2 regions of the Nocardia sp. bgisy118 genome follow, and region 2 is predicted to be linked to the other one. Evidence: riboswitches for the same ligand, from Rfam matches in the RefSeq annotation. Region 2 holds a riboswitch; the other holds the start of a gene.
The links. Region 2 has a riboswitch for S-adenosylmethionine ahead of AC3EO7_RS31275 (bifunctional o-acetylhomoserine/o-acetylserine sulfhydrylase). Riboswitches for the same ligand answer to the same signal wherever they lie in the genome.

Region 1: it holds a riboswitch for S-adenosylmethionine, as region 2 does, so the genes downstream of both, AC3EO7_RS13075 (aminotransferase class V-fold PLP-dependent enzyme) here and AC3EO7_RS31275 (bifunctional o-acetylhomoserine/o-acetylserine sulfhydrylase) in region 2, are expected to answer to the same signal.

The regions. Positions count from the first base shown of each region.
Region 1 covers NZ_JBYISM010000008.1:174,844-191,292, forward strand. Annotated here, with positions in the region: gene AC3EO7_RS13020 (serine hydrolase domain-containing protein) at 314-1,489, shown strand; gene AC3EO7_RS13025 (alpha/beta fold hydrolase) at 1,555-3,060, shown strand; gene AC3EO7_RS13030 (response regulator) at 3,030-3,689, opposite strand; gene AC3EO7_RS13035 (sensor histidine kinase) at 3,677-4,927, opposite strand; gene AC3EO7_RS13040 (MDR family MFS transporter) at 4,924-6,663, opposite strand; gene AC3EO7_RS13045 (MarR family winged helix-turn-helix transcriptional regulator) at 6,714-7,217, opposite strand; gene AC3EO7_RS13050 (crotonase/enoyl-CoA hydratase family protein) at 7,348-8,169, opposite strand; gene AC3EO7_RS13055 (2-oxo-4-hydroxy-4-carboxy-5-ureidoimidazoline decarboxylase) at 8,349-8,678, shown strand; gene AC3EO7_RS13060 (YbaK/EbsC family protein) at 8,795-9,271, shown strand; gene AC3EO7_RS13065 (flavin reductase family protein) at 9,455-9,922, shown strand; gene AC3EO7_RS13070 (Uma2 family endonuclease) at 9,929-10,528, opposite strand; gene AC3EO7_RS13075 (aminotransferase class V-fold PLP-dependent enzyme) at 10,694-12,013, opposite strand; SAM riboswitch class IV at 12,060-12,173, opposite strand; gene AC3EO7_RS13080 (LysE family translocator) at 12,273-12,920, shown strand; gene AC3EO7_RS13085 (Pls/PosA family non-ribosomal peptide synthetase) at 13,069-16,449, shown strand, end outside.
Region 2 covers NZ_JBYISM010000033.1:2,448-17,018, reverse strand. Annotated here, with positions in the region: gene AC3EO7_RS31300 (DUF4349 domain-containing protein) at 1-527, shown strand, start outside; gene AC3EO7_RS31295 (DUF167 domain-containing protein) at 481-714, shown strand; gene AC3EO7_RS31290 (tRNA (cytidine(34)-2'-O)-methyltransferase) at 735-1,199, opposite strand; gene AC3EO7_RS31285 (DUF3017 domain-containing protein) at 1,358-1,603, shown strand; gene metX (homoserine O-acetyltransferase MetX) at 1,729-2,877, opposite strand; gene AC3EO7_RS31275 (bifunctional o-acetylhomoserine/o-acetylserine sulfhydrylase) at 2,880-4,208, opposite strand; SAM riboswitch class IV at 4,296-4,406, opposite strand; gene AC3EO7_RS31270 (TetR/AcrR family transcriptional regulator) at 4,459-5,211, opposite strand; gene AC3EO7_RS31265 (MFS transporter) at 5,349-6,842, shown strand; gene AC3EO7_RS31260 (NADP-dependent isocitrate dehydrogenase) at 7,205-8,422, shown strand; gene AC3EO7_RS31255 (NAD(P)-dependent oxidoreductase) at 8,649-9,536, opposite strand; gene AC3EO7_RS31250 (helix-turn-helix domain-containing protein) at 9,725-10,720, shown strand; gene AC3EO7_RS31245 (MFS transporter) at 10,906-12,087, shown strand; gene AC3EO7_RS31240 (TetR/AcrR family transcriptional regulator) at 12,084-12,722, shown strand; gene AC3EO7_RS31235 (hypothetical protein) at 12,914-14,571, opposite strand, start outside.

The DNA.
Region 1 (16,449 bases), on a different contig from region 2:
GCGAGGTTTGAAGTTGACTCCTCAAAAGGTAGGCGGGAAAACGACCGCGAACAGCCACCCCTAGGGTTCGATCACCCCAGCCCTCGGGCGATTCCACCTTCTCTACCCTTCGCGGCGTTTCCCCCGCTACGGCCGACCGGAGACGTACGCGACCGGAGGCCGAGGTAGTGCTGGCACTACCTCGCGGATCCGGTACGCACCACCGCGAATACGGGTGCGCGCGTCATAGGCGCGCCGAGCTCGCGTTCCTATGCTCGGAAACGCAAGGCGCACAAGCGTTGCGCCGCGCACTGAGGAGAGGAACGCACAGCTCATGACCGTTTTTCGACACAACGGCCTGCGCGCGGCCGCGGCCGGGATCTGTCTCGGCGCGCTGTTCGCCGCCGCGGCGTGCGCCACCGACACCGTGCCGGCCGACGCCGACCGTACCGTGGCGATTCAGCGGGCGCTGGACGCGACGGTGCACGGTGGCTTCCCCGGCGCGCAGGCGGTGCTCACCACCGATGCGGGCGACCGCACGGTTACCGCGGGCGTCGGCGATATCGCCACGAGCGCACCGTTTCCCGGTGATGCACGCGTGCGAATCGGCAGCAACACAAAGACATTCGTCGCTACGGTCGTGCTGCAACTGGTCGCCGAGGGCAAGGTCGAACTCGACGCGCCCGTCGAGCGCTACCTGCCCGGCGTGGTGCACGGCAGCGGCAACGACGGAAACCGGATCACGGTGCGGCAGCTGCTTCAGCACACCAGCGGCCTGCCCGACTACCTGGCCGGAGGCGATCCCGAACTGCGCGCCGAGCGCGGCACCGCGCAGCTGGAGGTCGACACCGAGGCAGTGCGCCTGCGGCGATACGACCCGGCCGAACTGGTGCGCCTGGCGATGACCATGCCGCCGAACTACGAGCCCGGCGCTCGCGCGGTGTACACCAACACCAACTACGTGCTGCTCGGCATGCTGATCCAGCAAACGACCGGACGCAGCGCGTCCGCCGAGATCACCGCGCGGATCATCGAGCCGCTCGGCTTGCGCGACACCTGGTTCCCCGCGGTGGGTGAGACCGGAATCCGCGGACCGCATCCCGTCGGCTACCACGAGATCGACGGCGTGCGCGCGGATTTCACCGACCTCGACCCCTCCTGGGCCGACGCCGCGGGCGCGATGATCGCGACCGGCGCCGACCTGAACCGCTTCTTCCGCGCGCTGCTGAACGGCAGGCTGCTGCCCGCCGCGCAACTCGACGAGATGCGGCGCACCGTGCCCTTCGACCGGATGCCGGAGGCCGGCTACGGATTGGGGCTCATCCACCTGCCGAATTCCTGTGGCAAAGAGGTGTGGGGACACGGCGGCAGCATCCCGGGATTCGAGACCCGCAACGGCGTCACCGCCGACGGGCTCGCGGTGACCGTCACCGTGAATCAGCTGCCGACCAGCGAAGAGACCGCCGAGTTGGTGCAGCGAGCGTTCGACGCCGCCGTGTGCTCGCGGTGATCCACGCCCGACGCCCTACCCGCACCGCGCCGCTCCCGGCGCTGAACGAAATCGGAGACTCCACAGTGCATCCCACGAAGGCGATCGCGGCCGCGACGGCCGTCCTCGCCGGATTCCTCATCGCCGCACCGGCATCCGCCGACGAGCGACTCGACCGCTTCCACGACCAGCAACTGTCGTGGCAGTCCTGCGACGACCCGCGACTCGATCCGCTGGGCGCGCAGTGTGCCGAGGTCACCGTCCCGCTGGATTACGCCGCACCCCAAGGGCAGACACTCACCGTCGTCGTTTCGCGCATCCCCGCCGCGGACCCGGCGCAACGGCGCGGGGTCATGCTCTCGAACCCCGGCGGTCCCGGCGGCGCGGGCCTGGACGCCATGGTCGACGTCCGCGAAGCGATGACCGAGGAGGTGCGCGCCCGCTACGACCTCATCGGCATGGATCCGCGCGGCGTCGGCCGCTCCACCCCGGTGAATTGCCGCTGGCCGCGCGGGTTCGGCCTGCAATCGGCGGGCCTCGACGCCGCGAGCTACGCGGAATCCGTTGCGCAGCAGGCCGAGCTCGCGGCGCGGTGCGCGGCGAACGAGGGCGAGCGGCTGCGCCACATCACCACCCGCAACACCGCACGCGACATGGACGTCGTCCGCGCCGCCCTCGGCGAGGACCGGATCAGCTACTTCGGCACCTCCTACGGCACCTACCTCGGCGCGGTCTACACCCAGATGTTCCCGGAGCGCGGTGACCGCATCGTGCTGGACAGCGTGGCGGACCCGCACCGGTACGGCCCGGTCGGCATGATCCAGGACATGGGCCCGGCCAACGAGGCGGCCTTCGACCGATGGGCCGACTGGGCTGCGGGCCACGACGCCGAATATCGCTTCGGCGCCGACCGCGCCACCGTCCGTGCCACCGTGCTCGAGCTGGTCCGCCGCGCGAACGAGCGGCCCGTCCGGCTCGGCGAGTTCGAGCTGGACGACCACAGCATTCCCATGGTGCTGTTCCTCGGCCTCGACGATCCGCGGCAGTACCCGCAGGTGGCGAACCAGCTGGGCAGCATCCTCGACGCGGCCGCGGGCATGCCCGCGGAGCCGAGTCCGGAACTCGCCACCGTCCTCGCCTTCATGCTCGCCGCCCGGCCGGGCGACAACTCGGCGCAGATGGCGATCATGTGCGGTGACGTGGACGCCCCGCGCGACCCGAACTGGTACTGGCGCAATATCGAGGCGAGCAGGGCGAGTCAGCCGTTGTTCGGCGCGTTCGCCGACAACATCACGCCCTGCGCGTTCTGGCCGACGCCGATCGAAAGTCCCACCGCCATCGGCAATTCCGTGCCGAGCCTGATCGTGCAGGCCACCGGCGACACCCGCACCACGCACGGCGGGGCGCTCGCCATGCACCGCGCGCTGACCGGCTCGCGCATGATCACCCTGCGGGACGTGCCGATCCACTCGATCTTCGGGCGGTACCCGAACGCCTGCGTCTACGCGGCGGTCAACACCTACTTCCGCGACGGCACGCTGCCCGAGAGCGACCTGATCTGTCAGGACGATCCTGGGCGGGCGTTGAGGTAGGCGAGCACGGCAAGCACCCTGCGGTGCCCGGCCTCGTCGGCGGACAGGCCGAGCTTGGCGAAGATGTTCCGAATGTGTTTGTGCACAGCGCCTTCGGTGACGACGAGCCGTTCGGCGATGGCCGGATTGGCGTGGCCCTCGGCCATCAGCGCGAGCACCTCCCGCTCCCGCGCGGTGAGCGCGGCGAGCGGGTCGTCGGCCCGGCGACGTACCAGCAGTTGCGAGATCACCTCGGGGTCCATCGCGGTGCCGCCCGCGGCGACGCGGCGCACCGATTCCAGGAACCGGTCCACCTTGCCGACCCGCTCCTTGAGCAGATATCCGATGCCGCCCGCGCCGTCGCCGAGCAGTTCGGCGGCGTAGCTGTCCTCCACGTAGGACGAGAGCACCAGCACCGGTAGCCCCGGATGGATCGCGCGGGCGCGCACCGCGGCGCGCAACCCGTCGTCGGTGTAGGTGGGCGGGAGCCGGACGTCGACCACCACCGCGTCGGGCCGGTCGGCGGCGACGGCGGCCAGGAAGTCGTCGGCGTTGTCGACGGCCGCGGCCACCTCGATGCCCGCGGTGTTCAGCAGCAGCGCCAGACCCTCGCGAAGGAGGGCGTCGTCCTCGGCGATCACGACCCGCACGGCAGCTCCACGCGCACCACAGTAGGCCCACCGGGCGGACTGTCCAGCGTCATCCGGCCGTCGAGCGCCTCGGCCCGGCGCCGGATGCCTGCGAGTCCGCCGCCCTCGGCCGGCTCCGCCCCACCCACGCCGTCGTCGCCGACCTCGACGACCAGCAGTGCGGCCGTGCCGCCGAGGGTGATCGAAAGGCGTTCGGCCCGTGAGTGTTTGGTGGCGTTGGTGAGGGCTTCGGCGATCACGAAGTAGGCCGCCGCCTCCACCGCCATCGGGCGGCGGCCCGCGGATCCCACCTCGACGACGCACGGGATCGGGCTGCGCGCGGCCAGCGCCGAGACGGCGCTGGCCAGGCCACGGTCGGAGAGCACCGGCGGGTAGACGCTGCGCACCACGTCGCGCAGTTCGGCCAGCGCCGCGGCGGCGGTGTCCTGCGCGGTGCGCACCATGCCCGCGGCGGCCTCGGGGTCCCGCTCGCGCAGCTGCTCGGCCAGACCTAGCTGCATGATCACCGCCGCGATCCTGGCCTGCGCGCCGTCGTGCAGGTCCCGTTCGATGCGGCGCAGTTCGGCGCCGTGCGCGTCCAGCGCGGCGGCCCTGGTCGCGGTCAGTTCGGCGACCCGGTGGGCGAGCACCGCGCCCTCGTCGGGGGCGAGCAGCGCCCTGGCCGCCCGCGCTTGCGCCTCGGCGACTGCCGGGATGCGCAGCGCCAGCGCGCCGACGGGAATCGCGATCAGCAGGCTGAGCACCGCCCTCGGCCAGGAGTCGACCACGAAGCCGTAACTGGTGAGGGCGCCTTCGGGAAGCAGCCGCCAATACGCCGGAATCAGCGCCTGATTCACCGCACTCACCGGCAGCACTACCGCCAACGCGGCCAGCGGGAACCCGGTCAGCGCGTGCACCACCAGCCAGGCGAGGTCGCGCCGGTTGGCCGGATCGGCGACGAGCGTGGCGAGCCGCTCCCGCAGGTCACCGGTCAGCGGACGGTAGACCTGCTCGATCGGCGTGCCGAGTCGCGCCGCCGCCCTTCGCCTTTCGAACGCGGCCAGCGGCCGCAGCACCCGCGCCGCCTCGGGCAGCGCGGGTATCCCCACCCCGATCAGGCTCAGCACCGCCACGAGGAACAACCCCATCGCCCCGAACAGCGCGAACAGGCCGGTGACGCCGCCGATCACCAAGTAGCCGACGGCCGCGGGCAGTCGCCGCAGCCGTTCCGCAAAGCGGCGCCACCGGCCGTCGTTCACGAATCGGGCCCGTCGACGCCGCGCCGCGCGGGCTCGGGCCGCGCGCTCTGCTCCAGCGGCGGCTCCACGGTCGCGCCGCCCGGCAGCGGCAGGCCCGCTTGCTCCACCACGCGCGCCTCGGCCTGCACCGCCGATTCGGCCTTGTCGTTCGCCGCCTGGATGCCGCCGACCGTGCGCAGCGGCACCTCCTTCCAGAACAGCACCAGCACCAGCGCGATCAGCGCGAGGCCGGTGACCGCGAGGAACACCGTCGACATGGAGTCGGCGAAGCCCACCTGGAAGGGCCTGGCCAGCTCCGGGCTCAGCTGCTGGACGATCGAGCTGTCCCGCAGCACCTCCCCGGCGGCCGAAGTGTCCTGGGCGAGCAGGCCTTTCGCCAGCGCCGCGTCGGCCGGGTCGGCGCTCTGCACACCGGCGAGCACCGCCTGCCCGAACTTCGGGTCGCTCGCGGCGCTGCGCAGTTCGTCGGTGATGTTCGGCGTCAGCTGCGCGAACAGGATGGAGAGGAACACCGCGACGCCCAGCGTGCCGCCGATCTGCCGGAAGAAGGTGGCGGCCGCCGTCGAGACGCCCATGTCCTTGGGCGGCAGCGCGTTCTGCAACGCCAAGGTGAGCGGCTGCATGAGGTTGCCGAGGCCGAAGCCGGTGCAGCCCATGTAGAGCATGGCCAGCCACAAGGGGGTGTCCGCGTCGAGGAAGTGCAGCAGGAACAGGCCGAGGGTGAGCGTGCTCGCCCCGATGATCGGGAAGATCCGGTAGCGCCCGGTCCGCGAGATCAACTGGCCGGAGACGACCGAACCGACCATCATCCCCAGCACCATCGGCAGCATCTGCAGTCCGGCCAGCGTCGGGCTCGCCCCGCGCACCACCTGGAGGTACTGCGGCAGCAGCGAGATACCGCCGAACATGGCCGCGCCGACCACGAACGAGATGACGACGCCCAGTGCGAAGGTCCTGTTCGCGAAGATCCGCAGCGGGATCAGCGCCGCGTCCTTCAGTCCCTTCTCGACCACGACGAACCCGGCGATGCCGAGCGCCCCGATCACGTAGCAGGTGAGCGAAGCAGCGCTGCCCCAACCCCATTCGCGCCCCTGTTCGGCGACGACGAGCAACGGCACCAGCCCGACGGCCAGTACCAGCACGCCCAACCAGTCGATCCGATTGGTCGAGTGCGGCTTCTTCGGCAGGCGCAGCACCCGCGACACCACCGCCAGCGCGACCAGACCCAAAGGCACGTTGACCAGGAACACCCAGCGCCAGCCGCTGACGCCGAGGATGGTGTCCTCTCCGGCGAGCACGCCGCCGAGCACCGGGCCGATCACGCTGGACGTGCCGAACACCGCGAGGAAGTACCCCTGGTAGCGGGCGCGCTCACGCGGGCTGACGATATCGCCGAGGATGGCCAAGGCCAGCGACATCAGACCGCCCGCGCCCATGCCCTGCACGGCGCGGAAGGCGGCCAGCTGGTACATCGACTGCGCGAGCGTGCACAGCAGCGAACCGGCCACGAAGATGCTGATGGCCGCCATGAAGAAGGGCTTGCGGCCGAACATGTCGGACAACTTCCCGTACAGCGGCGTGGCGAGGGTGGCCGTGATCAGGTAGGCGGTGGTGGCCCATGCCTGCAGCGCATAGCCGTCGAGGTCGTCGGCGATGGTGCGGATCGCCGTCGAGACGATCGTCTGGTCCAGCGAGGCGAGCAGCATCCCGAGCATGAGCCCGCTGAGGATGGTCATGATCTGCCGGTGGCTGAACCCAACGGGCGAAGCCACGGCGGTCGGCGCTGTCACGAATCGTTCTCCGTTCCACTGGCCTTCGCGCCCACGTGCGGCAGACTCGCGATCATCGCGGGCCGCGCGCGTTCGAAATCGTCGACGAACTGGCACAGCAGGCCCGCGAACAGCGCCCGGTTCTCCGGCGTCCATTCGGCCATCACACGGGTGAGATTGTCGTGGCGGCGCCTGCGGATCTGCTCGGCCACCTCGCGGCCGCGCTCGGTCACCTCGAGCACCGTGGCGCGTCCATCGGCGGGGTCGGCCGTCCTGCGGACCAGCTCCCGCTCGACCAGCTGGGCGACCTGACGGCTGATCGTCGACGCGTCCGAGTACACCGCCTCGGCCAGCGCGCCGGAGCGCATCGGGCCATCGCAGAGCAGCCGGAACAGCACCGCGAACACGGCAGGGTCCACGCCGTCCTTGGTATGGATCTGCAGGGCGGTCCTGTCCCGGATGCGCTGCAGCCGGGTGAGTTGCACCGCGATGGTGTCGATCGACAGGTCGTCCGTGTCCACGCGCCGCCACCTTTACTTGCGTCAATCAATTAGTTGTTTATCGCAAGTATGTCGGTGCGTGGACGGTCGGGGCAAACGAAATTGCCGGCGCGGGCGACCTTCGAGTCACGCCGGCGACCTTCGAACTGCTTCAGCGACCCTTGAACTGCGGATCGCGCTTCTCGAAGACGGCCTGGATGGCCTCGGTCAGGTCCTCCGAGGGCAGGAAGGCCGCGTTCCATGCCGACACGTAGCGCAGGCCCTCGGCCACCTCCGAGGCGCGCTTCTGGTCGAGCACGTCCTTCACGCCCTGCACCACCAGCGGCGGGTTGGCGGCGATCTCGCGGGCCATGGCGTGCGCCGCGTCCAGCACCGCGTCCTGATCCGGGAACACCTCGTTGACCAGGCCGATCTTCTCGGCGCGCGCGGCGTCGATGTCCTTGCCGGTGTAGGCGAGCTCGCGCAGGTGCCCCTCGCCGATGATGCCGGGCAGCCGGTGCAGCGAACCGATGTCGGCGACGATCGCGACCTTGGCCTCACGCAGGCTGAACTTGGCATCCGCGCTGGCCAGGCGGATGTCGACGGCCGCGATCAGGTCGAGGCCGCCACCGATGCACCAGCCGGAGATCGCCGCGATGACGGGCTTGGTGCACTCGGCCACCGCGGTGACCGAAGCCTGCATCCGCCGGATCTCCTTGAGGAAATCGGTGCGCGGGGCGGCCAGCGCCTTGTCGGCGAGCAGCGGACCGAAGGTGCCCGCCATGGCGGGCAGGTCGAGCCCGTAGGAGAAGTGCTTGCCCGAGCCGGTGAGCACGATGGCGCGCACCTCGGGATCCGCGTCGAGCTCGCGGAAGATCTCGGGAAGTTCCCGCCAGAAGTCCGGGCCCATCGCATTGCCTTTGCCGGGACCGGTCAGCGTCACCTGCGCGACGTGGTCCTTGGTCTCGACGGTGAAAGCCTGCCAATCAGTCATTTGTACAGCGTATACGCTCCGCGCCCGTCCGCTCCGGCGGATCCGCGGCGGCAGTGGGACGAGGCCCGGCGCGGTCTGTAAATCCTGTGCAAAACATCTGCATCGCACTGGTTCCCGCCTCGAAGAGAGGCGGATCATTGTCACGTCAGCAAACCAACGCACCGGGTTGGGAGGCAATCATGCTGATGCATCATGGAATCGGCCTCGACCGCTTCAACACCCTGTCGCACAATCGCGCCGTACACGCCATGTTCGAATGCTGCGGCAATGTCACCTGGGCGGTCACGCTCGCCGACGCGCGACCCTATCCGGATCGGGACGCGCTGCTGGCCAAGGCCGACGTCGAGCTGCTCGCGCTCTCCCCCGACGATCTGGATCGCGCGCTGGAAGCCGTTGTCCACGAGGGGATCTCGCCCGGCGATCCGCATTGCGTCACCGAGCTGGCGCGGATAACGAGGGAGCGGATCACCACCATGCTCGGACCCGCCGAGGGCTATCCGGAGTACTGACCGATGCGCCGGCCCCGCGTACCGCCCGCAATCGCGCCCCGGCCACGGCCGGACGAAGTCCGTCGAGAATTCGCGCATGGCCGGAACGGAGCCGCCGGTCCGCTTACCCTGGATCCATGAGCAGGGCCCAGCTACCTCCGGTCGCCTGCCGAGTCGCGGACACACTGATCGCGCGCGGCCATCACGGCGTCATCCTCAGCCAGCCGACACCCACCCCCACCGCCGCCGACGCGGCGCGCGCCCTCGGAGTCGAGGTGGGCGCGATCATCAAATCGCTGGTGTTCCTGCTCGACGAAGACCCGGTGCTGCTGCTGGTCTCCGGCGCGCACCAGGTGGATCTGGAGCAGACCGGCGCGCGGCTGGAAGGCACGCTCACCCGCGCGTCCGCCGAATTGGTGCGCCAGGTGACCGGACAGCCTCTCGGCGGCGTCGCGCCGGTCGGGCATCCGGCGAACCTGCCCACCTGGGTGGACAATGCGCTGGCCAGGCACCCGGAGGTGTGGGCGGCTGGCGGGCATCCGAACACGCTGTTCCGCACGTCGTTCCGCGAGCTGATCCGGATCACCGCGGGCCTGCCCATCGATGTGGACTGAGTCTCACATCCTCCCGCGACCTGCGGGTTTCCCGGGCGAACGGCAATCGAACAACAATTGCCCGGCCCGGCGCGGGCGGATCGGGCGTAGCTTCGTCATGTGACCGAAGCACCGCCCCCGCCCACCGGCGTCCGGATCCCCGACGATCTGAGCGGAATCACCGCCGAGCAGTACCGCGCGTCCATGCGCCACTACCCGGCGGGTGTCACCGTGGTCACGCTCTGCTCCGAGAAGGGACCGGTCGGCTTCACCGCCACCTCGTTCGCCTCGCTCTCGCTGGAACCGCCGCTGGTGTCGTTCAACATCGCGCACACCTCGTCCAGCATGGCCGCGATGCTCGACGCCGATTCGGTGGTCATCCACTTCCTCGGCGAACACCAGCAGCACATCGCCAAGCGCTTCGCCCGCTCCGCCGAGGAGCGCTTCACCGACCGCTCCCTGTGGACCACCCTGGACACCGGCGAACCCGTCCTGCACGGCACCCCGATCTGGATCCGCGCCCTGGTCCAGCAGCTCATCCCCATCGGCGACCACACCTTCGTCGTCGGCCTGGCCACCCGGGTCCACGACAACACCGACGAAAAACCGGCCGCCGCACCGCTGCTCTACTACAACGGCCGCTACCACCGCCCGTCCTCGCTGGAGGACTGAGCGGGTTCAGTCGCCGTCCAACTCCTTGAACGCGACCTCCATCGGGAACGGACCTGTCAGTCGCAAGGCGTCCTGATGCGTTTCGGCGAGCCGATAGGTGCGACTCGCCCAGTCCAGTCGGTACTCCTGAACGATCTTCACGCGACGCTCGGCGTCGAGGTGCACCACCAGATAGAGCGGAATCCCCTCGTGCGCGTACTCGGCCCGCTTGTCGACGGTGTCGGTGTACTCCGAACCCGGTGACACGACCTCGACGACCAGCAGCGCGTCGGCGGTGGTGAGCTTGCGGTCCTCCTCGACGCACCGGTGCAGTACCACATCGGGCCTGCGGAAGGAGAACCCAGGACTACCCGGCCTGCCGTTGACGTAGTGCATCTCGAAATCGGTGACGACTCCGGTGCACGGTTCGGCCGGGCGCGTCCGCTCCAAAGCGTTGGCCAGCCGCCGAGCCACATTGTTGTGCTGGAAACTGCCACTGCGGCAGAAGATGACATGACCGTCGAGCACTTCGATCTGACGCTGCACATCCTCCGGCAGCGCGTCGTAGCCCGCCTCGGTGATGAGCAACGCACCCGGATCGGTCGCCCACGCAGGCAGATTGCTCATGCCTGCGCCTCGCTGACGCTCGGCTCCGGCATGCGCATAGCGCGCTGGCACATGATTCGCTCACTCCGTTCGCTCAACGGCCCACCTCAGGTCGGGAAACGGTCTCGCCGATACTATCCCGCCGAGACCGCTCCCAACCGGCCGCGAAGCCGCGCCGCAGCGCCCCTAGGCGACGAGGCAGGGGGCGGCGCCGGTGGCGGGGTCGGCGGTGAAGGGTCGGGTTTCGGGGGTGGGGTTCCAGAGGCCGTCGGTCTGGGCGTAGTTCCAGGAGGGGCCGTGGTGGACGAGGGTGGCGACGGCGGCGACGAGGCGGTCGACGTCGGCGGAGGTGGTGCCGAGGCCGATGCTGGCGCGCAGCGCGCCGTCGAGGCCGAGGCGGGCGAGCAGCGGGTGCGCGCAGAAGCGACCGTCGCGCACGCCGATGGCGTGCTCGGCCGAGAGATAGGCGGCGACGTGACCGGGCGCGAAACCGGCGACGGTGAAGGCCACGATGCCGACCGAGTCGGGGCTGTCGGACCAGATGCGCAGCGTCTCGACGCCGGGGATGGCACACAATCCGTCGCGCAGACGGTCGGCGAGCAGGCGCTCGTGGGCGGTCAGCGTCTCCGGGCCGATCGCCGCGAGCGCGTCGCAGGCGGCGGCGAGCGCGGCCACGCCGAGCACGTTCGGCGAACCCGCCTCGTGGCGTTGCGGCGCGGGCGCCCACTCGGTGCGCTCGGCGCTCACCGCGCGGACCGCGCCGCCGCCCGCGAGATAGGGCTCGGCCTTGTCGAGCCAGTCGCGGCGGCCGACGAGCACGCCCGCACCGAACGGGGCGTACAGCTTGTGGCCCGAGAAGGCGAGGTAGTCGATCCCCTTTTCGCGCAGACTGATTCGCCGGTGGGGGGCGAGCTGGGCCGCGTCGACCAGAATGCGCGCGCCGCACTGGTGCGCGATGTCGGCCAGCCGCTCCAGCGGCAGCACCTCGCCGGTGACATTCGACGCCCCGGTGACCGCCAGCAGCGCAGCGGGCTTGCTGCACAGCTCGGCCACCAGCGACCGGATGGTCTCGGCGACGGTGTCGGCGGCGCGCACCACGCGGCGACCGTTTCGCGTCCAGGGCAGGAAGTTGGCGTGATGCTCGATATCGAGCACCACCGTGTCACCGGGCACACACGCGGCGAGCAGGTTCAGCGAGTCGGTGGTGTTGCGGGTGAACACCACCACCTGATCGTCGGCGGCGTCGAGGAAACGGGCGACCGAACCGCGCGCGGCCTCGTAGCACTCGGTGGAGATGCGGGAGGCGTAGCCCGCGCCGCGGTGCACGCTGGCGTAGTAGGGCAGCAGCCGCTGAATCCGGTCGGTGACCGGGGCCAGCGCGGGCGCGCTGGCGGCGTAGTCGAAGTTGGCGTAGGTGCGGGTTCCGCCCTGGACGAGCGGCACCGGCAGGTCGTCACCCGACACGCGGGCGAGGGCGGCACAGGTCTGGCCCACAACAGCAGTCATCACGTGATCCCGTCGGGTCAGGGACTCGCAATCGGGAGATTCGCCGAGTCCGCGCTTGCCGCGCCCGGTCGGACGGCGGCCAGGTCGTCACCCGGAGCACCCCACCGCGGAGGAGGGTTGCCGACCAGCTAGCCGGGGCTTTGCGCTGATACTCGTGACCTGTTCCGAGACTGACAGACCGCCCGCCGCTCTGTCAACCGCCGGATTTCGCGGCCGAAAGTCGGTTGCGCCGGGCAGCGAACTGCGTTCCACTCGAGGGGTGACGCCCTCCCTGCTGATCGGCTTCGTCGGCTTGTGCGTCCTGCTGTCGCTCACGCCGGGGCCGGATTCGTTTCTGGTGCTACGCTTTTCGATCGTGGACGCCCGTCCCGGCATCGCCGCGGCGGTGGGTTCGGCGCTCGGTGGCCTGGTGTGGGCGGTGATGGTGGCCGCGGGGGTCGCCGCACTGCTGGAGCAGTCCGCGACGGCATATCGCGCGCTGAAAGTCGTCGGCGGAATCTATTTGGTGTACTTGGGAATTCGCACGCTGGTGGAGTTGCGCAAGCGACGGGCGCGCTCCGATGCCGAGCTCGATTCCGGCGCGTCGGCAGGCGGCGCGAAAGCCGGTGCGCCGACGGTTCGCTCGGCGTTCACGGCGGGCGTCGTCTCGTGTCTGTTCAATCCCAAGGTCGGCCTGTTCTACCTGGCCGTGCTGCCCCAGTTCATGACCGAAGTCACGTTCCTGAACACCCTCGCGCTCGGCGCGGTCGAATGCACCGTCGCCGCCGTCGAAATGATCCTGCTCGCCCTGCTCGCCTCCCGCGCGGTGGCGTTCTTGCGCAGCCCGAAGGTCAGCGATCGGCTCGAGCAGGCCAGCGCGGGCATTCTGACCGCGCTCGGTCTCGGGACCGCGGCCTCGGCGGCCTAGCGACGTGCCGATCGCAGGCACACCGCGCGCCGCTGCCGCGCCCGGGGATTCACCGATACCGCGGGTACCGTGGTCAGTTGGTCACCGTGGCGTTTGCCAATCGGTAACCCTCATGTGAAACAACCGTCGGGAAATGCAAGGCAGGTCTATGAGAGGTGGGCCGGACGTGATGCTCCAGCCGCAGGTAGAAGCCGCGGCGGGCGAGAGCCCGACGACCGGAAGGTCGCAGTCCGACCCCCTGCTGCGTGGCGCGGCAACGCCCCCGCCGCGGACTCTCGTCGACATCCTGACGGCGACCGCGCAGACCCATCCCGACGCGCACGCCCTCGACGACGGCGAGATCCTGATCACGTATCGCGAACTGCTCGCCGCGATCGAGGCCCGCGCGGCCGAGCTGTCCGCGGCAGGCGTGCGCGCCGGCGACCGAGTCGGCGTCCGAATGCCCTCGGGCAGCAGCGATCTCTACGTCACGATCCTGGCCGTGCTGTGGGTGGGCGCGGCGTACGTCCCCGTCGACGCCGACGATCCCGACGAGCGGGCCCGGCTGGTCTTCGGCGAGGCGCGAGTCAGCGCCGTCGCCACCGCCGACGGTATTCGCTCCGGCACCGAAACAACTACCACCGCAAAGCAATCCGATATCGCGCCACCCAGCCCCGAAGACGACGCCTGGATCATCTTCACCTCCGGCTCCACCGGCACTCCGAAGGGCGTGGCGATCACCCACCGCAGCGCCGCCGCCTTCGTCGACGCCGAGGCGCGACTGTTCCTGCGGGACGCGCCGATCGGGCCCGGCGACCGGGTGCTCGCCGGTCTCTCGGTCGCCTTCGACGCCTCCTGCGAGGAGATGTGGCTGGCCTGGCGGCACGGCGCCTGCCTGGTGCCCGCGCCGCGCGCGCTGGTGCGCACCGGCGCCGATCTCGGCCCCTGGCTGGTTCGCCGCGAGATCAGCATCGTCTCGACGGTGCCGACGCTGGCCGCCACCTGGCCCGCCGAGGCGCTGGAACCGGTCCGGCTGCTGATCTTCGGCGGCGAGGCCGTGCCGCCGGAACTCGCCGAACGCCTTGCGGGCAACGCGGATTCGGTGCGCGAGGTGTGGAACACCTACGGCCCCACCGAGGCGACCGTCGTGGCGTGCGCGGCACTGCTCACCGGCGAGCCGCCGATCCGCATCGGACTGCCCTTGGACGGCTGGGATCTGGCCGTGGTCGACGCGCAGGGCAACCCCGTCGGCGAGGGCGAATCCGGCGAACTCGTCATCGGCGGCGTCGGTCTCGGCCGCTATCTCGATCCGGCCAAGGACGCCGAGAAGTACGCTCCGCTCGCCACGCTCGGCTGGGAACGCGCCTACCGCAGCGGCGATCTGGTCCGCAACGAGCGCGCCGGTCTCGTCTTCCTCGGCCGCGCCGACGACCAGATCAAGCTCGGCGGCCGCCGCATCGAACTCGGCGAGATCGACAACGCGCTCCAGCATCTGCCCGGCGTCACCGGCGCGGCCGCCGCGATCCGAACCACCAAGGCGGGCAACAAGATCCTGATCGGCTATCTCACCGGGCCGGACGGCGATTTCGACGTGCACGCCGCGCGCGAGCTGCTCGCCGACCAGCTGCCCGCACCGCTGGTGCCGCGCCTCGCGGTGGTCGGGGAACTGCCGACCCGCACGTCGGGCAAGGTCGATCGCGACGCGCTGCCGTGGCCGCTGCCCAAGGCCGCGCCCGTCGAATCCGACGACGACGGTCTCTCCCCCACCGCGCGCTGGGTCGCCGGACTGTGGGACGCCATCCTCGGCGCCGAGGCGACCGGTCCCGATACCGATTTCTTCGACCTCGGCGGCGGCTCCCTCGCCGCCGCCCAGTTGGTCACCGCGCTGCGCGAGCGCTATCCACGCATCGCCGTCGCCGATCTCTACGACCACCCGCGCCTCGGCGCGCTCGCCGACCTGCTCGATGCCAGCGCACCGGCCGCCGCGGTCGAGGAACGCACGGTGCGTCCCACCCCGCGCCTCGCCCAGTGGGTGCAAGTGCTCGCCACGGTGCCGCTGACCACCCTGACCGGCTTGCAGTGGCTGACCTGGCTGGCCATCGTCGGCAATGTCGCGGCCTGGTCGGGATCGCTGCCCTGGCTGCCCCGGCTGTCCTGGTGGTGGGCGCTGATCGCGTTCCTGCTGTTCATCACCCCGCCCGGCCGGATGGCGCTGTGCGTGGCGGGATCGCGCGCCCTGCTGCGTGGCATCACGCCCGGCAGCTATCCGCGCGGCGGCTCGGTGCACCTGCGGCTGTGGGCGGCGGTGCGGCTGTCCGAGGCGAGCGGCGCGGAGAACCTGTCCGGCGCACCGTGGATGGTGCCCTTCGCGCGGGCGCTCGGCGCGCGCATCGGCAAGGGCGTCGACCTGCACACGCTGCCGCCGGTGACCGGGATGCTCGAACTGGGCGACGGGTGCAGCGTGGAACCCGAGGTCGACCTCTCCGGCTACTGGATCGATGGCGATCTCGTGCACATCGGCCCGATCGTCATCGGGCAGGGCGCGGTGATCGGCGCGCGCTCGATCCTGCTGCCCGGCACGAAGATCGGCAAGAACGCCGAGGTCGCCCCGGGCTCCGCGGTCTCGGGCAAGGTGAAGGCCGAGCAGGAATGGGCGGGCTCCCCCGCGGTGAAGGTCGGTCGCGCGCGGCACCGCTGGCCCGCGCAAAGACCGGCGCGCGCCCCGCACTGGGTCGTGATCTTCGGCATCACCTCGATGGCGCTCGCCGCCCTCCCGATTCTCGGTCTCGGCGCGGGCGGCGCGTTCCTGGCCTGGTGGGTGCGGGACACCGTGACGCTCACCGGCGGACTGGTCCGCGCCTTCGCGATGCTGCCGGTGGCCATGCTGGTCACGCTCGGCGTGTACGCGGCGGCGACCGTCGTCCTCGTGCGCCTGTTCGCCATCGGGCTGACCGAGGGCTACCACCCGGTGCGCAGCCGCGTCGGCTGGCAGGCCTGGGCCACCGAACGGCTGCTCGACGCCGCCCGCAATTTCCTGTTCCCGCTCTACGCCAGCCTGCTGACGCCGCTGTGGCTGCGCCTGCTCGGCGCGAAGGTCGGCAAGCACGTCGAGGCGTCGACCGTGCTGCTGCTGCCGAAGTTCACCACGGTCGCCGACGGCGCGTTCCTCGCCGACGACACCATGATCGCGAGCTACGAACTCGGCGGCGGCTGGCTGCGCATCGGCGAGGCCAAGGTCGGCAAGCGCGCCTTCCTCGGCAACTCGGGCATGACCGCGCCGGGCCGCAGGGTGCCGAAGAACGGTTTGGTCGCCGTGCTCTCGGCCGCGCCGTCCAAGGCCAAGGCGGGCTCCTCGTGGCTCGGCAGTCCGCCGGTGCGGCTGCGCCGCGCCTCCGAAACCGCCGACACTCGCCGCACCTTCGATCCGTCGTGGCGGCTGCGGGTGGCGCGGGCCGTGGTGGAGACGTGCAGGCTCGTCCCGGTGCTCGTCACCTTCGGCATCGGGCTGGGCGTGCTCTTCGCGCTGGCCTGGCTGGCCCAGCGGATCGGT
Region 2 (14,571 bases):
TCACCATGCAATGGGAGGACCTGGACGCCAGGATCAAGGCGCTGCAAGCCTCGGTCGACCGCCTGCGCGCGCTGATCACCACCGCCGCCACCACCGCCGACCTCATCGCCGCCGAGCAGGCGCTGTCCAGCCGCCAGGGCGAGCTCGACAGCCTCACCGCCCAGAAACGCCTCCTCGACGATCAGGTCGCGCTGTCCACCCTCACCATCGAGATCACCACGACCGCCAAGGATTCCGACGAGGGACCGAGCAACTTCTGGGATGGCGTCGTCGCGGGCTGGAACTCCCTGGTCGACTGGCTGAAGGACGCGATCGTGTTCATCGGCAAGGCGATTCCCTGGCTCGGCTTCCTCGCGATCGTCGGCGGTATCGTCTTCGCCCTCGTCCGCGTCGTGCGTCGCAAGCGCCGGGCCACCCCCGAAACCCCGGCCGCCGCTACCCATTCCGCGCAGCCGGTGACCACTCAGACAGGAGCCCCCGATGCCCCCGACAGTGGTCAGGGCGATCATCAAACCCAACAGCCGTAAAGGCCCGCTCGTGGAAGCCCTCCCCGACGGCACGCTCCAGCTCTACGTCCGCGCGCCCGCGGTCGAAGGCAAGGCCAACAAGGCCGCCATCGAACTCCTGGCCGACCACTACGACGTCCCCAAAACCGCCGTCCGCCTCACCGCGGGCGCCACGTCCCGCCACAAGCGCTTCGAAATCGATGCTTAGACGGTGCCGGAGGTACGCCCCTAGACCCCGCCAGGGAAACCGAGCTGGCGCCAGGCTTCGTACACGGTGACGGCGGCGCAATTGGAGAGATTCATCGAGCGCCTGCCGGGCAGCATCGGGATGCGCACGTGGGCGGTGACGTGCGGGTCGTCGAGCACGTGGTCGGGGAGACCGGTGGGTTCGGTGCCGAAAAGCAGGACGTCGCCGGGTTGGTAGGCGATGTCGGTGTACCGGGTCGTCGCCTTGGTGGTGAAGGCGTAGACGCGTTCCGGCCGCAACGCCTCCCATGCCGCGGGCAGGCTCTCGTGCACGGTGACCGAGGCCAGATCGTGGTAGTCCAGTCCGGCACGGCGCAGCTTGGACTCCGAGAGATCGAATCCCAGCGGCTCGATCAGGTGCAGCTCACAACCGGTCCCGGCGACCAGGCGGATCGCGTTGCCGGTGTTCGGCGGAATACACGGCTCATGGAACATCAGGCGGAACACGGAATCAGTCAATCAGGCCGGCCGTGGAGGGTTTCGGAGCGGGTGCGGGTGGCAGGGGTTCATCTGCAAGAATCGGTGCCGTGACCGATGTCGACGCGTCCGCCGGACGACACGCAGGCGGTAGCCGTGCCGCGCAGTTCCTGCGCTGTCACCTGCCGATGGTGGCCGTGATGCTGGTCGTGCTGGTCGCGGTGGTGTTCGTGGCCTCGGATCGCTGGCGCCGCGGCGCGTTGTTCTTCGGCGGTGCGACGCTGTTGGCCGCGACCTTCCGTTTGTGCCTGCCGAGCGCGCGGGTGGGGCTGCTCGCGGTGCGCAGCAAACCGTTCGACGTCGGCGCGCTGAGCCTGCTCGGCTCCGCCATCGTCTTCCTGGCGGCCACCATCAACACCCTCGGTGTCGGCTGATCCCTCCGAGCGTTTCGACGCCGTCGCTGGACGGCGCGCGCTGGTTGGGTGGCACCGGCCGAGAAGCACAGCGACGCGCGAAACCGCTGTGTCCCAGCTGGTCTCGTGCGACGGGGAGGCTGTGGCTACCGGTTCTCGCGCGCCAGGCGCATGGTCTCGATGAGCAGTTTGGAAACGGCCGCGGCCTCGGTGAGGAATCCGTCGTGGCCGTCGCGGGAATGCACTACTTCCAGTCGATCGCAGCCGGGCAGCGCGTCGGCCAGTTCCTGCTGGGTGCGCAGCGGGTACAGGCGGTCGGAGTCGACGCCGCCCACCACGCACGGCACCGGCGTCGCGGCCAGCGCCGCTCGGATTCCGCCGCGTCCACGACCGACGTCGTGCCGGTTCATAGCCTCGGTGAGCAGCACGTAGGTGGCGGGATCGAAACGCTTGCAGAGCTTTTCGGCCTGGTGGTCGAGATAGCTCTGCACCGCGTAGCGGCCGCCGCGCCACGGGTCCTCGGAGCCCTGCGCCCGATTCTCGAAGCGGTGGTCGAGTTCGCCCTCGGTGCGGTAGGTCAGGTGCGCGATGCGGCGGGCGATGCCCATGCCGGTCCTCGGCGTGCGGCCAGTGTCGTGATAGTCGCCGCCCTGCCAGTCCGGATCGGCCTTGATGGCCGCGATCTGGGTGGTCTGGGTACCGATCTGGTCCGCGGTGGCGCGGGCGCCGACGGCGAGCACCAGCGCCGCGGCCACCCGCTCGGGCTTGCCGATCATCCACTCCAGCACCCGCATGCCGCCCATCGAGCCGCCGACCACCGCGGCGAGCCGCTCGATGCCGAGCAGATCCAGCAGCGCGGCCTCGGCGGTCACCTGATCGCGGATGGAGATCTCCGGGAAACGCGAGCCCCACGGTTCGCCGTCGGGCGCGGGCGAGGACGGTCCGGTGCTGCCTTTACAGCCGCCGAGCACGTTGGTCGCGATGACACACCATTCGTCGGTGTCCACCGGCGCGCCCGGTCCGACCATGCCCTCCCACCAGCCGGGCTGCGAGTGCACGTCGTCGGGCGTGCCGACGACGTGCGAGTCACCGGTCAGAGCGTGCTCGACGAGCACCACATTGTCCAGGGCGGGGGAGAGTTCGCCCCACCGCTGCACCGCGAGGTGCACGTCCGGGATCACCGTGCCGCTTTCCAGCCGCACGTCCCCGATGGCGATCACGCCCGGCCGACCGTCCGGCGGTGGCAGCAGGTCGACACCGGACGCCGGGCGGGCGGGGCTCTGATCGGTGCTCACGGTCACGTCGTCGCCGCCGTGAATCCGGCGCGCAGATCGGCCAGAATGTCGTCGATTCCCTCGATGCCGACGGCGAGACGGACCAGTCCCGGGGTGACGCCGGAGGCCAGTTGCTGCTCGGGCGTCAGCTGGGAGTGCGTAGTCGAGGCCGGGTGGATCACGAGAGAACGCACATCCCCGATGTTAGCGACGTGGCTGTGCAGGACTAATGCGTCCACGAACTTCTTGCCCGCGTCGACGCCGCCGCGCAGTTCGAAGGAGACGATCGCGCCGGTCCCCTTCGGCGCCAGCCGCTTGGCCCGCTCGTGCCACGGCGAGTCGGGCAGCCCCGCGTAGAAGACGGATTCGACGGCGGGGTGCTCGGCCAGGAATTCGGCGACCGCCTGCGCGTTGGCGACGTGGCGCTCGACGCGCAGGCTGAGCGTCTCGATGCCCTGCGCGATGAGGAAGGCGTTGAACGGCGAGACCGCCGCGCCCAGATCGCGAAGCAGCTGCACGCGGGCCTTCAGCGCGTACGCGGGTGCGCCGAGATCGGCGAAGACCGCGCCGTGGTAGCTGGGGTCCGGGGTGGTGAAGCCGGGGAAGCGGGACTCGCCGTTGTCGTCGCGGACGGTCCAATCGAAGGCGCCACCGTCGACGATCACGCCCGCGACAGCGGTGCCGTGCCCGCCCAGGTACTTCGTGGCCGAATGCACCACGATGTCGGCGCCGTGCGACAGCGGCTGGATCAGGTACGGGGTGGCGACCGTGTTGTCCACGATGAGCGGGATCCCGGCGGCGTGCGCGACCTCGGCGATGCCGGGGATGTCGAACACGGCGCTGCTCGGGTTGGCGATGGTCTCGCCGAAGAACGCCTTGGTGTTGGGCCGGATCGCGGCGCGCCACTGCTCGAGATCGTCCGGGTCCTCGACGAACGAGACCTCGATGCCGAGCTTGGGCAGCGAGTAGCGGAACAGGTTGTAGGTGCCGCCGTAGAGGTGCGGGCTGGACACGATGTGGTCGCCCGCGGCGGCCAGGTTCAGGATCGCGTAGGTCTCGGCGGCCTGCCCTGAGGACAGCAGGAGTGCCGCGACGCCGCCTTCCAGAGCGGCGATGCGCTGCTCGACCACGTCCTGGGTCGGGTTCATGATCCGGGTGTAGATGTTGCCCGGTTCGGCGAGCCCGAACAGCGCGGCCGCGTGGTCGGTGTCGCGGAAGGCGTAGGAGGTGGTCTGGTAGATCGGCAGCGCGCGGGCGCCGGTGCTCTGATCGGGGGCTTGGCCCGCGTGGATCTGCTTGGTCTCGAAGGACCACAGGGCAGGATCGAACTCGGCCGCGACGGGGTCGGTCATGTCATGCTCCACAAGAGTTGTTCGCCGGAACTAACGAGATCGGGAATGCGGTCTATCCACAACAACACAATTTCCGGGAACCTCCTGACAGCGCGCTTGCCCTCGACCGTCGAGGGCCCGGTCATCACCCGGAGCACCCCACCGCTGCTGGAGGGTTGCCGTCCAGCGAGCCGGGGCTTGGCGCTGGCACTCATGACCTGACGGACATGGTAGCTGGCGGGCGGTCAATGACCGAAATTCGTAGCCGATCTCACTTCGCCGATTCGGCAGGCGGTTCGGTGCAGACCCGCATGAACTCCGCGTACGCGTCGAGCAAGGTCTCCTTCGACGCACGCACCGCGGTGGCCGGATCGCCGTCCATGATCAGCGCATCGTGCGCGTCCATCGCCAAATGGCACAGCATCTGCCAGGTGGAGACGATCAGCCGGACGGAAAGCGCCCCCTGCGTGGTGTCGAGGCGCTCGGCCAGCACGGCGGTGATGGCGTCGGATTTGTTGTCGGCGAACTCCAGCGCGCGGCTGTTGACCGAAGGGCAGTCGCGCGCGATCCGCTGCATCTGCTGAAACCTGCGGAACGAGACCGGCGAGTTCTCGGTGGCAGCGTCATCGATCACCCGCAGGTAGGCATTGCACAGCGCGCGCAGTTCGTTGCCGCCACACGGCTCTTCTCGCAACTTGTCGGCAACCATTTCGCCGAAGTCGAGGACGGGCGCGAGGACGATGTCCTCCTTCGTCTCGAAGTAGCGGTTCACGGTGCGTGGCGAGACGTCGGCCGCGTTGGCGATCTGCTCGACCGTTGTCGCGTCGAAGCCCTGGGCCTCGCAGAGCTCCAGCGCGATGCTCGTGATCCGCATCCTGGTCTGCTGCTTCTTGCGCTCGCGCAGGCCGATCGGGCGTTCTCGCATCGCGGTATCGCCGCATCCTCGGTTCGCAGGCGCGGCGTTGTCCCCGGTCACGGCGGGATTGCCGACCGTGTCCGGACTCGGCGTCGGTGATTCGAGCATCTCCCCACTGTAACGCAGATCCCACATCAACTGTCCTATCCAGGCAAATGTCTGACTGCGACATTTTTCTATTGACGCCAAATGTCGGCCGATGACAGGATTGCTGCCACGCCACTTCGGACGATTGAGGAGACAAAGTGAGCGAGACTTCGACAGCCGTGCACGTGCCGGAGGGCCGGCGCGACTCGGCCCGCTGGCTGGCATTGGGGGTGATCGGTCTGGCCCAGCTGATGGTGGTCCTCGACGCGACCATCGTGACGATCGCGCTGCCATTCGCGCAGCGTGACCTGGGCATCAGCGAGGGCGACAAGCAATGGGCCCTCACCGCGTACACACTGATCTTCGGCGGACTGCTGCTGCTCGGCGGCCGTCTGGCCGACTTTCTCGGCCGCCGCCTGATCTTCATGGTCGGCCTGGTCGGCTTCGCCGCCGCGTCGGCGCTCGCGGGTCTGGCGCAGAACGGCGCTCAGCTCTTCGCGGGCCGGGGACTTCAGGGCGCCTTCGCCGCACTGCTCGCACCCGCGGCGCTCGCGCTGGTCTCGGTGACCTTCACCGAGGCGAAGGAACGGGCCCGGGCCTTCGCGGTGTTCGCGGGCATCTCCGCGGGCGGCGCGGCCATCGGGCTGATCGCGGGCGGCGCGCTCACCGAATACGCGTCCTGGCGGTGGACCCTGCTGGTCAACACCCCGATCGCGATCATCGCGCTGGTCGGCGCGCTCGCGTTCGTGATCAAGGACGTGCCCGTCGCCCGGACCGGCGGCTACGACGTGCCCGGCGCCGTCACCGTGACGGCAGGCCTGATCGCCATCGTGTACGGCTTCAGCCGCGCCGCCGAGCACGGCTGGACCTCGGGCGGCACCCTCGGGCTGCTCGCGGCCGGGCTCGCGCTGCTGATCGCGTTCGTCGTGATCGAGCGTCGTTCCTCGAATCCGCTGTTGCCGCTGCGCATTCCCGGGGAGACCAACCGCGGCGGCGCGCTGCTCGCCGCGTTGCTCATCCCCATCGCGATGTTCGCGATGTTCCTGTTCCTGAGCTTCTACTTCCAGGTCACGCTCGGCTACTCGCCGCTGAAGGCCGGTGTCGCGTTCCTGCCGTTCCCCGCGGGCATCGCGATCTCAGCGGGCGTCACCAGCGCGTTGCTGCCGAAGCTCGGGCCGCGGCCGCTGATGGTGGTGGGCGCCGCGCTCGGCGTGGTCGGGCTGATCTGGCTCGCGCAGCTGAGCTACGGCGACAGCTATGCCGCGGGCGTGCTGCCCGCCCAGCTGCTGATCGCGCTCGGCATGGGTCCGCTGTTCGTCGGGATGCAGGCGGTCGCGCTGCACCGGGTGGACGAGGCCGACGCCGGTGTCGCGAGCGCGTTGCTCAACGCGGCCCAGCAGGTCGGCGGCGCGGTCGGCACCGCGCTGCTCACCACGATCTCGGTGCAGGCGGCGAAGGATTACTTCGCCGACAACCCGACCGTCAGCGACCTGGCCGCCCGCGCCGCCATCCACAGCTACGACGTCGCGTTCTACGTCGGTGCGGGTTTCTTCCTCGCCGCGATCCCGGTGATCGCGCTGATGATCAAGGCCGGACCGGAGCACTTCGCCGAGGACGCGGAGGAGGGCGCTCGGATTCCGATCGCGGTCTGATTCGGACCGGGCATAGCCCGCGCATCGGATCCTCGCAGATCCGGTGCGCGGGCGGTGTCGCCTCCGGCGGTCGTCCAGTTCCCGCCCAGGTCGGAGTGGTCGATCGCCCCGGGATGACATTATGGAGAAAGTGGTTGGGGTCACAGGGGGGCTACTCGTCGGTAACTCGGCGCGTCGTCCGCACAGTGGGCCCTCCCCGCACGGTGAGATCGTCGGCAGCAGTACGCTTGTCTTGCTTGCACCACACGTCCCGCAAACAACGCGGTACATATACGTTGTCTGTTGAACAGCTGGGGTCCGCTCACAAGCGTGTTCGCCTGGCCGTGCAATAAGGGCACCATCCTAGGAGGACACGAAGATCCATGTCCAAGATCAAGGTTGAAGGCGCCGTCGTCGAACTCGACGGTGATGAGATGACCCGGATCATCTGGCAGTTCATCAAGGACAAGCTGATCCACCCGTACCTCGACGTGAACCTCGAGTACTACGACCTGGGCATCGAATACCGGGACAAGACAGACGACCAGGTCACCATCGACGCGGCCAACGCCATCAAGAAGCACGGCGTCGGCGTGAAGTGTGCCACGATCACGCCGGACGAGGCCCGCGTCGAGGAGTTCGGCCTCAAGAAGATGTGGCGCTCGCCCAACGGCACCATTCGCAACATTCTCGGCGGCACCATCTTCCGCGCGCCGATCATCATCTCCAATGTTCCGCGACTGGTTCCCGGCTGGACCAAGCCGATCATCATCGGCCGCCACGCCTTCGGCGACCAGTACCGCGCCACCGACTTCAAGGTCTTCGAGGCGGGCACCGTCACCCTCACCTTCACCCCCGAGGACGGCAGCGAGCCGATCGTGCACGAGGTCGTGAAGATGCCGGAGGACGGCGGCGTCATCATGGGCATGTACAACTTCAAGAAGTCCATCGAAGACTTCGCGCGGGCGTCGTTCAACTACGGCCTGCAGCAGAACTACCCGGTGTACATGTCGACGAAGAACACCATCCTGAAGGCCTACGACGGCATGTTCAAGGACACCTTCCAGGAGGTCTTCGACGCCGAGTTCAAGAGCCAGTTCGATGCGGCGGGCCTGACCTACGAGCACCGTCTCATCGACGACATGGTCGCCTCCTCCATGAAGTGGGAGGGCGGCTACGTCTGGGCCTGCAAGAACTACGACGGCGACGTGCAGTCCGACACCGTGGCCCAGGGCTTCGGTTCGCTGGGTCTGATGACCTCGGTGCTGCTCACCCCGGACGGCCAGACCTGTGAGGCCGAGGCCGCGCACGGCACCGTCACCCGGCACTACCGCCAGCACCAGCAGGGCAAGCCGACCTCGACCAACCCGATCGCGTCGATCTTCGCCTGGACCCGCGGCCTCGAGCACCGCGGCAAGCTGGACAACACCCCCGAGGTGATCGGCTTCGCGCAGACCCTCGAGGACGTCGTCATCAAGACCGTCGAGGGCGGCCAGATGACCAAGGACCTCGCGCTGCTCGTCGGCGGCGACCAGGGTTACCTGACCACCGAGGAGTTCCTCGGCGCGCTCGACGCGAATCTGGCTCGCGCGCTGCGCTGAGTCCACACCGGGGGCCGGGCGTGATCCGTCCGACCCCGACCGGCGCTGGGACTTCCCAGCGCCGGAGGTTGAACCGGGCACCCGCCCACCTCGCGGTGAACGGGTGCCCGACGTGTATCCGGGAACGCCGCGGCGGATCCCGATGACGCCGGTGCGGCCGTCGCGTGCGGCACGCCGTGTGTGTCGGTCGAGTGCCGATGCGCCGCGGTCCATTCGCGCGGCGTGCTCAGCTCCCGGAAGACGCCGGTGTGTCGACCAGTCCGGCGAATGCCCTGGTGAAGCTGGCCGTTCCGTGCCCGCGTTCGACCTCGGCGTCGAACAGGCGCTGCAATGGATCGAGCAGATCCGTTGCCACGCCTTGGTTTCGGCTGGTGGTGCGGATGTCGACGAGCCCGGTTGCGTTGACCGCGAGATCGGAGAAGTTCACCGAGAACTCCCGCGAGTCGATCTCGGCGGCCAGCGTCGGCAGCATGTCGAGCAGCGCGCGCAACCAGGGCACCAGGAACGTATCGGTGAAGTCCACCGCGGAGACCTGCTCGGTGTGCACCATCGCCGTCGCCTGGAAGAACCCGCCGAACAGGCCGTACATCCCGCCGAGCACCGCCATGTCGTGCAGCGCCGCGAGGCCCGCGTCGGTCCCCACGTACCTCGTCGCGCCCAGTTCCCTGACGACGTCCGCGAATTCGGCCTCGGCGTCGGCCGCGCCGCTGTAGACGAGCAGCGTATCGGGTGTGCCCACTGTCTGCGGGACGCCGAAGATGCCGCCGTCCAGCAAGCGCGCGCCGTGCTCGGCGAGCCGGTCGGCCAGCTCGCGCGCGGTGTCGGGCCTGCCGGTGGCGACGTTCAGTACCGTGCGTCCGTTCAGCGCCGAGCCCAGCGGGGCCAGTTGGTCTCCGGCGGCCGCGGTGTCGGCGAGCACGGTGACGATCAGTTCGCCCGCCGCGACCGCGTCCGCGACGTTGTCGGCGCGCCGTGCGCCCAGCTCGTCGAGGTGAATCGCCTTGCCCGGCGTGCGATTCCACACCGTGGTCGGGTGCCCGTTGCGCAGGAAGACCTCGGCGATCGCCGTGCCCATCCGTCCGAGACCCAGCACGGTGACCGATGCCTTGCTCATGATTCCTCCGTCGTGTCGTTCTGTCGGGTGGGCGCCCGCCGACCAGTCTTCGCGCTCGGGTCGCCGAGACGTGAGTGGCAGAACTGACGCCGATCGAACTATTCCTGCCATACTCGAGGAATGAGCGAGCGAATCATGTGCCAGCGCGCAGAGCGAACGCCGAAGCCAAGCGTCAGCGGGGCGCGGGCATGAGTGGTCGAACCGTCGCCATGGCCATCGCTCCCGGCGCGCTGCACCCGTGGGATCTGTACGAATTGGGTGTCGTCGCCTCGATTTTCGGCACGCCGCAGCCGGATCTGGCGGAGCCCTGGTACGAGCTGAAGGTCTGCTCGGTGACACCGCAGCCGGAGACCCAGCCGATCGGTTTCGGCGCCTTCCTGCGCGCCGAGCACGGTCTCGACGACCTGCTCACCGCCGACACCGTGATCGTTCCTTCGGTGGCCAACGAGTGCGTCACCGCTGAACGCGAACTGCCACCCGAATTGCTCGACGCGCTGGCGGCCGCGCATCGCGGGGGCGCGCGCATGGTCGGGCTCTGCGACGGCACCTTCGCGCTGGCGGCCGCGGGGCTGGTGGACGGGCGGCGCGTGGCCGCGCACTGGGTGCACGCGGAGATGCTGGCGAAGCGCTTCCCTGCCATCGAGGTCGACGACTCGGTGCTCTACGTCGACGACGGCGACGTGCTCACCAGCGCGGGCATGACCGCGGCGGTCGACCTGTGCCTGCACCTGGTGCGGCGCGATCTGGGCGCCGAGGTGGCCAACCAGCTGGCGCGCCGGATGGTCATCCCGCCGCACCGGTCCGGCGGTCAGGCCCAGTACGTGGACCGGACGGTGCCCGCGCACCCAGCGGACGACCTGGGCGTGGTGCTCCAGTGGGCGGCCGAACACCTCGACGAGCCGTTGACCGTGGACACGTTGGCGGCCAGAGCCAATATGAGCCCGCGCACCTTCCATCGCCGCCTGCACCGCTCCACCGGAGCCACTCCGATGCAGTGGTTGCTGAATCAGCGACTCGCGCATGCCCAATCGCTGCTGGAGACTACCGACTTCAACATCGAGCGGATCAGCCGCCTGTCCGGCCTGGGGACCGCGACCAACCTGCGCAGGCATTTCGCGTCCGTGATCGGCGTGACGCCCGCCGGGTACCGGAGGACCTTCGCGCGCCGGGAGTCGATCGGCTGACCTGTCCCACTTGCTGGAATATCGAGTGAGCTGGGCGAATACGGCGGCAGGCGGTGGTCTAACTCACGTCGGATCGGGGAGCGATCCGGCTCGCGCGCCGGTTACATGAAGACGTGACGAGCCAGGTAGCCACCCATCAGCCCGACCCGCCCGAGAAGGCGCGGACCGATTGGCATGTCCCCGCGATGCTGGCACTGGCTCTGGGCGGCTTCGGCATCGGCACGACCGAGTTCGTCACCATGGGATTGCTGCCTGATATCGCGCAGGCTATGAACGTCTCCGAGCCGATCGCCGGTCACGCGGTGTCGGCCTATGCGCTCGGTGTGGTGATCGGCGCGCCTGTACTGGCCGCGCTCTGCGCGCGGGTTCCGCGCAAGCGCCTGCTCATCGCCTTGATGATCGCGTTCACCGTGGGCAACGCGGCCACCGTGGTGGCGCCGAACTTCCAGACCTTGGTCGCCGCGCGCTTCGTCTCGGGTCTGCCGCACGGCGCCTATTTCGGCGTCGCCTCGCTGGCCGCCGCCACGCTCGCGCCGGCAGGCCGGCGCGCCAAAGCCATTGCCGCGGTTATGCTGGGGTTGAGCGCCGCCAATGTCGTCGGCGTTCCCACAGCCACCTGGCTCGGCCAGCATCTCGGCTGGCGGGACGCCTTCCTGGTGGTCGCCCTGATCGGCATCACCACGGTCGCGGCGCTCGTGCGATTCGTGCCGGAACTCACCGGCATCAAAACCACCAACCCGATGACCGAACTCGGCGCGCTGCGTCGTTCGCAGGTATTGCTGACCTTGGCGGTCGGGGCCATCGGCTTCGGCGGCATGTTCGCCGTCTACACCTACATCACCACCACCCTCACCGATGTGGCGGGTATGTCGCTCGGCCTGGTGCCGGTGGTGCTGATGCTGTTCGGTCTCGGCATGGTGGCGGGCAATATCGTGGGCGGCGTGCTCGCCGATCGCGGCGTCGATCGCGCGATCTTGCTCGCGCTGGTCGCCATGTCCGTGGTGCTGGCGGGTTTCGTCGCCGCGGCGCAGCACCCGGTCACCGCCGGGCTCGGCGCGTTTCTGGTCGGCGCGACCGGCGCGGCGCTCGCCCCCGCTTTGCAGACCCGCCTGATGGACGTCGCCGCCGACGCCCAAACCCTCGCCGCCGCACTCAATCACGCGGCCTTGAACATCGCCAATGCCGCGGGCGCTTGGCTCGGCGGCCTCGTCATCGCCGCGGGCCTCGGCTACACCGCTCCCGCCGCCGTCGGCGCGGGCCTCGCGGTGGGCGGTACGCTGCTGTTCGCCGTCACCGTGTGGATCGCCCGGCGCACCGAAACGCCAGAACATACAGATCTGTATGTAAGTGTAGAATCGTCGGAATGACCAGGACCGCCGCCGACAAGCCGCAGCGCCGAACCCAGGAGCAGCGCAGCAGCGAGATGCGCGTCCGGCTGCTCGACGCCACCATCGACTGCCTGGTCGAATACGGCTACGCGGGCACAACGACGCCGCGGGTCGCCGAGCGCGCGGGGGTCACGCGCGGGGCGCAGGTGCACCACTTCGGGTCCAAGAACGATCTCGTCGTCGCCGCGATCAGTCACCTGGCTCAGCGCCGCGCGGAGACCGCGATGCGGGAGATGGCCAAGGTCGAGAGCGGCGCCGATCCGGTCGCCGCGGCGCTGGACTTCCTGTGGGAGCTGCACCAGGGCCCGCTGTTCATCGCGACCGTCGAGCTGTGGGTGGCCGGCCGGACCGATCCGGTGCTGGCCTCGGCCATGGAGAAGGTCGAGCCGTTCGTCAACAACGCGGTGCTGATGGCCGTGGCCCGCTTCGTCCCGGACGAGATGCGCCGCAAGGACGCTCGCGATTTCGTCTACACCGCGATGGACGCCCTGCGCGGCATCCTCATCTCGAACTTCATCGAGCCCGACACCGACCGGGCTCGTCGGCGCTGGGTCCGCGCGTCGGCGAATCTGCGCGCCGCAGCGGTGGCGAGTCTCGTTCCGCGATTGCAGTGATGCGACGCGCGCCGACGCTGAATCACGCTGGCGCCGAAGCTCGCCGATGCCGGAGCTGCCCTGTCACTGTCTCCATCTCTGAGGCTCCGCAGGCTGCCTCCGGCAAGGCGTCATGTTTCACCGATGCCGACGCCGAAGCGCGCCACGCCGAAGTGCCCCGATGCATCGGTCATGTTGTCGTCAAGTCCGTCTCATCTGATTCGGCGGATTTCTGAATGCCGCGGGTCGACGGAGGAGGCGGGGGTTGTCATCGCGGGCGCTCGGTATGCGGCGGCGGCTTCTTGCAGCTCGTTCAGAACGATTCGGCCGGGGTAGTAGCGGTGCGGGTATCGGTTTCGGTAGTAGCAGCGCCAGTAGCTGGCGACGCGTTGGCTGGTGAGGTGGACGAAGTCGGGGTTGGCGGCGGCGAACCGTCCGTAAGCCTCGTGCTGGGCAGTGTCGACTGTGACGACATCGGTGAGTCCCCGCTTGATGTCGATGACAATGTCGACCACGTATTCACCGACGAGCTTGATGACGAAGGGGACGATCCACGGATCGGTGGCGCCGATGATCTGGTTGAGGTGGTGCTGGCGGACGTAGCCGTCGCTGTGGCGGCTGTAGAGGCAGTGCAGGATCTTGGTCTGCGTCGCAGACAGTTGGGCTGAGGTGTCGTCCGATGGAGCGGGGGTGCACAGGCGGTAAGGGATCGCGAGGTGCTCACCTTCGACAAGGACGTTGAAACCCCGAGAGAGCACCGGATATCGCGCTGGCGGCAGGCCCTGCGCGACGACGCGTACGTCATCGGCGAGGGCTGCGGGGAATGCTGCGAGAAGGACGAGTTCGAGTGCGGTGTTCAGATGGTTTATCGGGTGCGGCGAGATTGTAGGCCGGTCTGCACGAGGGGCTGGTCCGGCAGGCCAGCGTGACAGTCGGCCGGTGAAGGCCCGTGCGTCATGGACAGCGGAGGTTGGGTTGAAACCGAATTCGCCCCACTGCGGCTCGGTGAGCCCGGACCGGATCATGTCGGACCAGTCGGCGCGGGCCACCAGCGCCGAGTAATCGGCGGCCAGAGCGGCGACCTTGTCCGAGGGCCAATCCAGTTCCGGGGGCGAATCATTCAGCAATTCCGTGATGGTTCGCACGCTACGGATGCGTGGGAGGGTCGGAGCAGCGGCGGTGAGTAATTCGCAGTAGCGAACCAGCACTGGTAGCGCATCGGGGTAGTTCCGGATATCCGTGGTCGGTTCACCGACGATCAATGCGTCCAGGATGTCGGCAGCGCCGTCCAGTAGTTCGTCATCGACGGAGGACTCGAGCAGAGCGTCGCGGAGATCGCCTGTGGTGGCCGCGATGTGGGCGAGGTATGCGGTCATCACGTTGTTACGGAAGCCGGTCCGCAACAACCAAGCTTTGATCTCGGGATCTCGGGATCCCGTCAAACGCTGTACGGCGTGGACACGTCCCCATCCGTCGACCCGGCGAGCAAGCTGAAATACCGCACGATCACGATCGGGTTGGGAATTGGCCAGTGCGACAGCCGCGTAGAGCGTGAGTTCGCCCAACCCGCCCAGTAGTAGCAGCAACTCCCGATCCCGTTCGTCGCCGACCACGCCCAACATGACGATGCCGAGGGCCACCGCATTGCGGCGAGTGCCGCGTTCTGTCAGCTGCCGTGCTACCGACCGCACATCCTCGACGGGCAAGTCGATCGAGCGCAGCTCACGAACCAGGTCATCAGCCAGATCGAATGCGCGGCAATCAGCGAGTTGGTCGTGCAATACCTCGATCGCCGCACCACCGGGTGCCTCAACGATCTCTGCGATCGCCGTGACCACCGCAGCGGCAGAAGATGAATTGATTGGAGCCT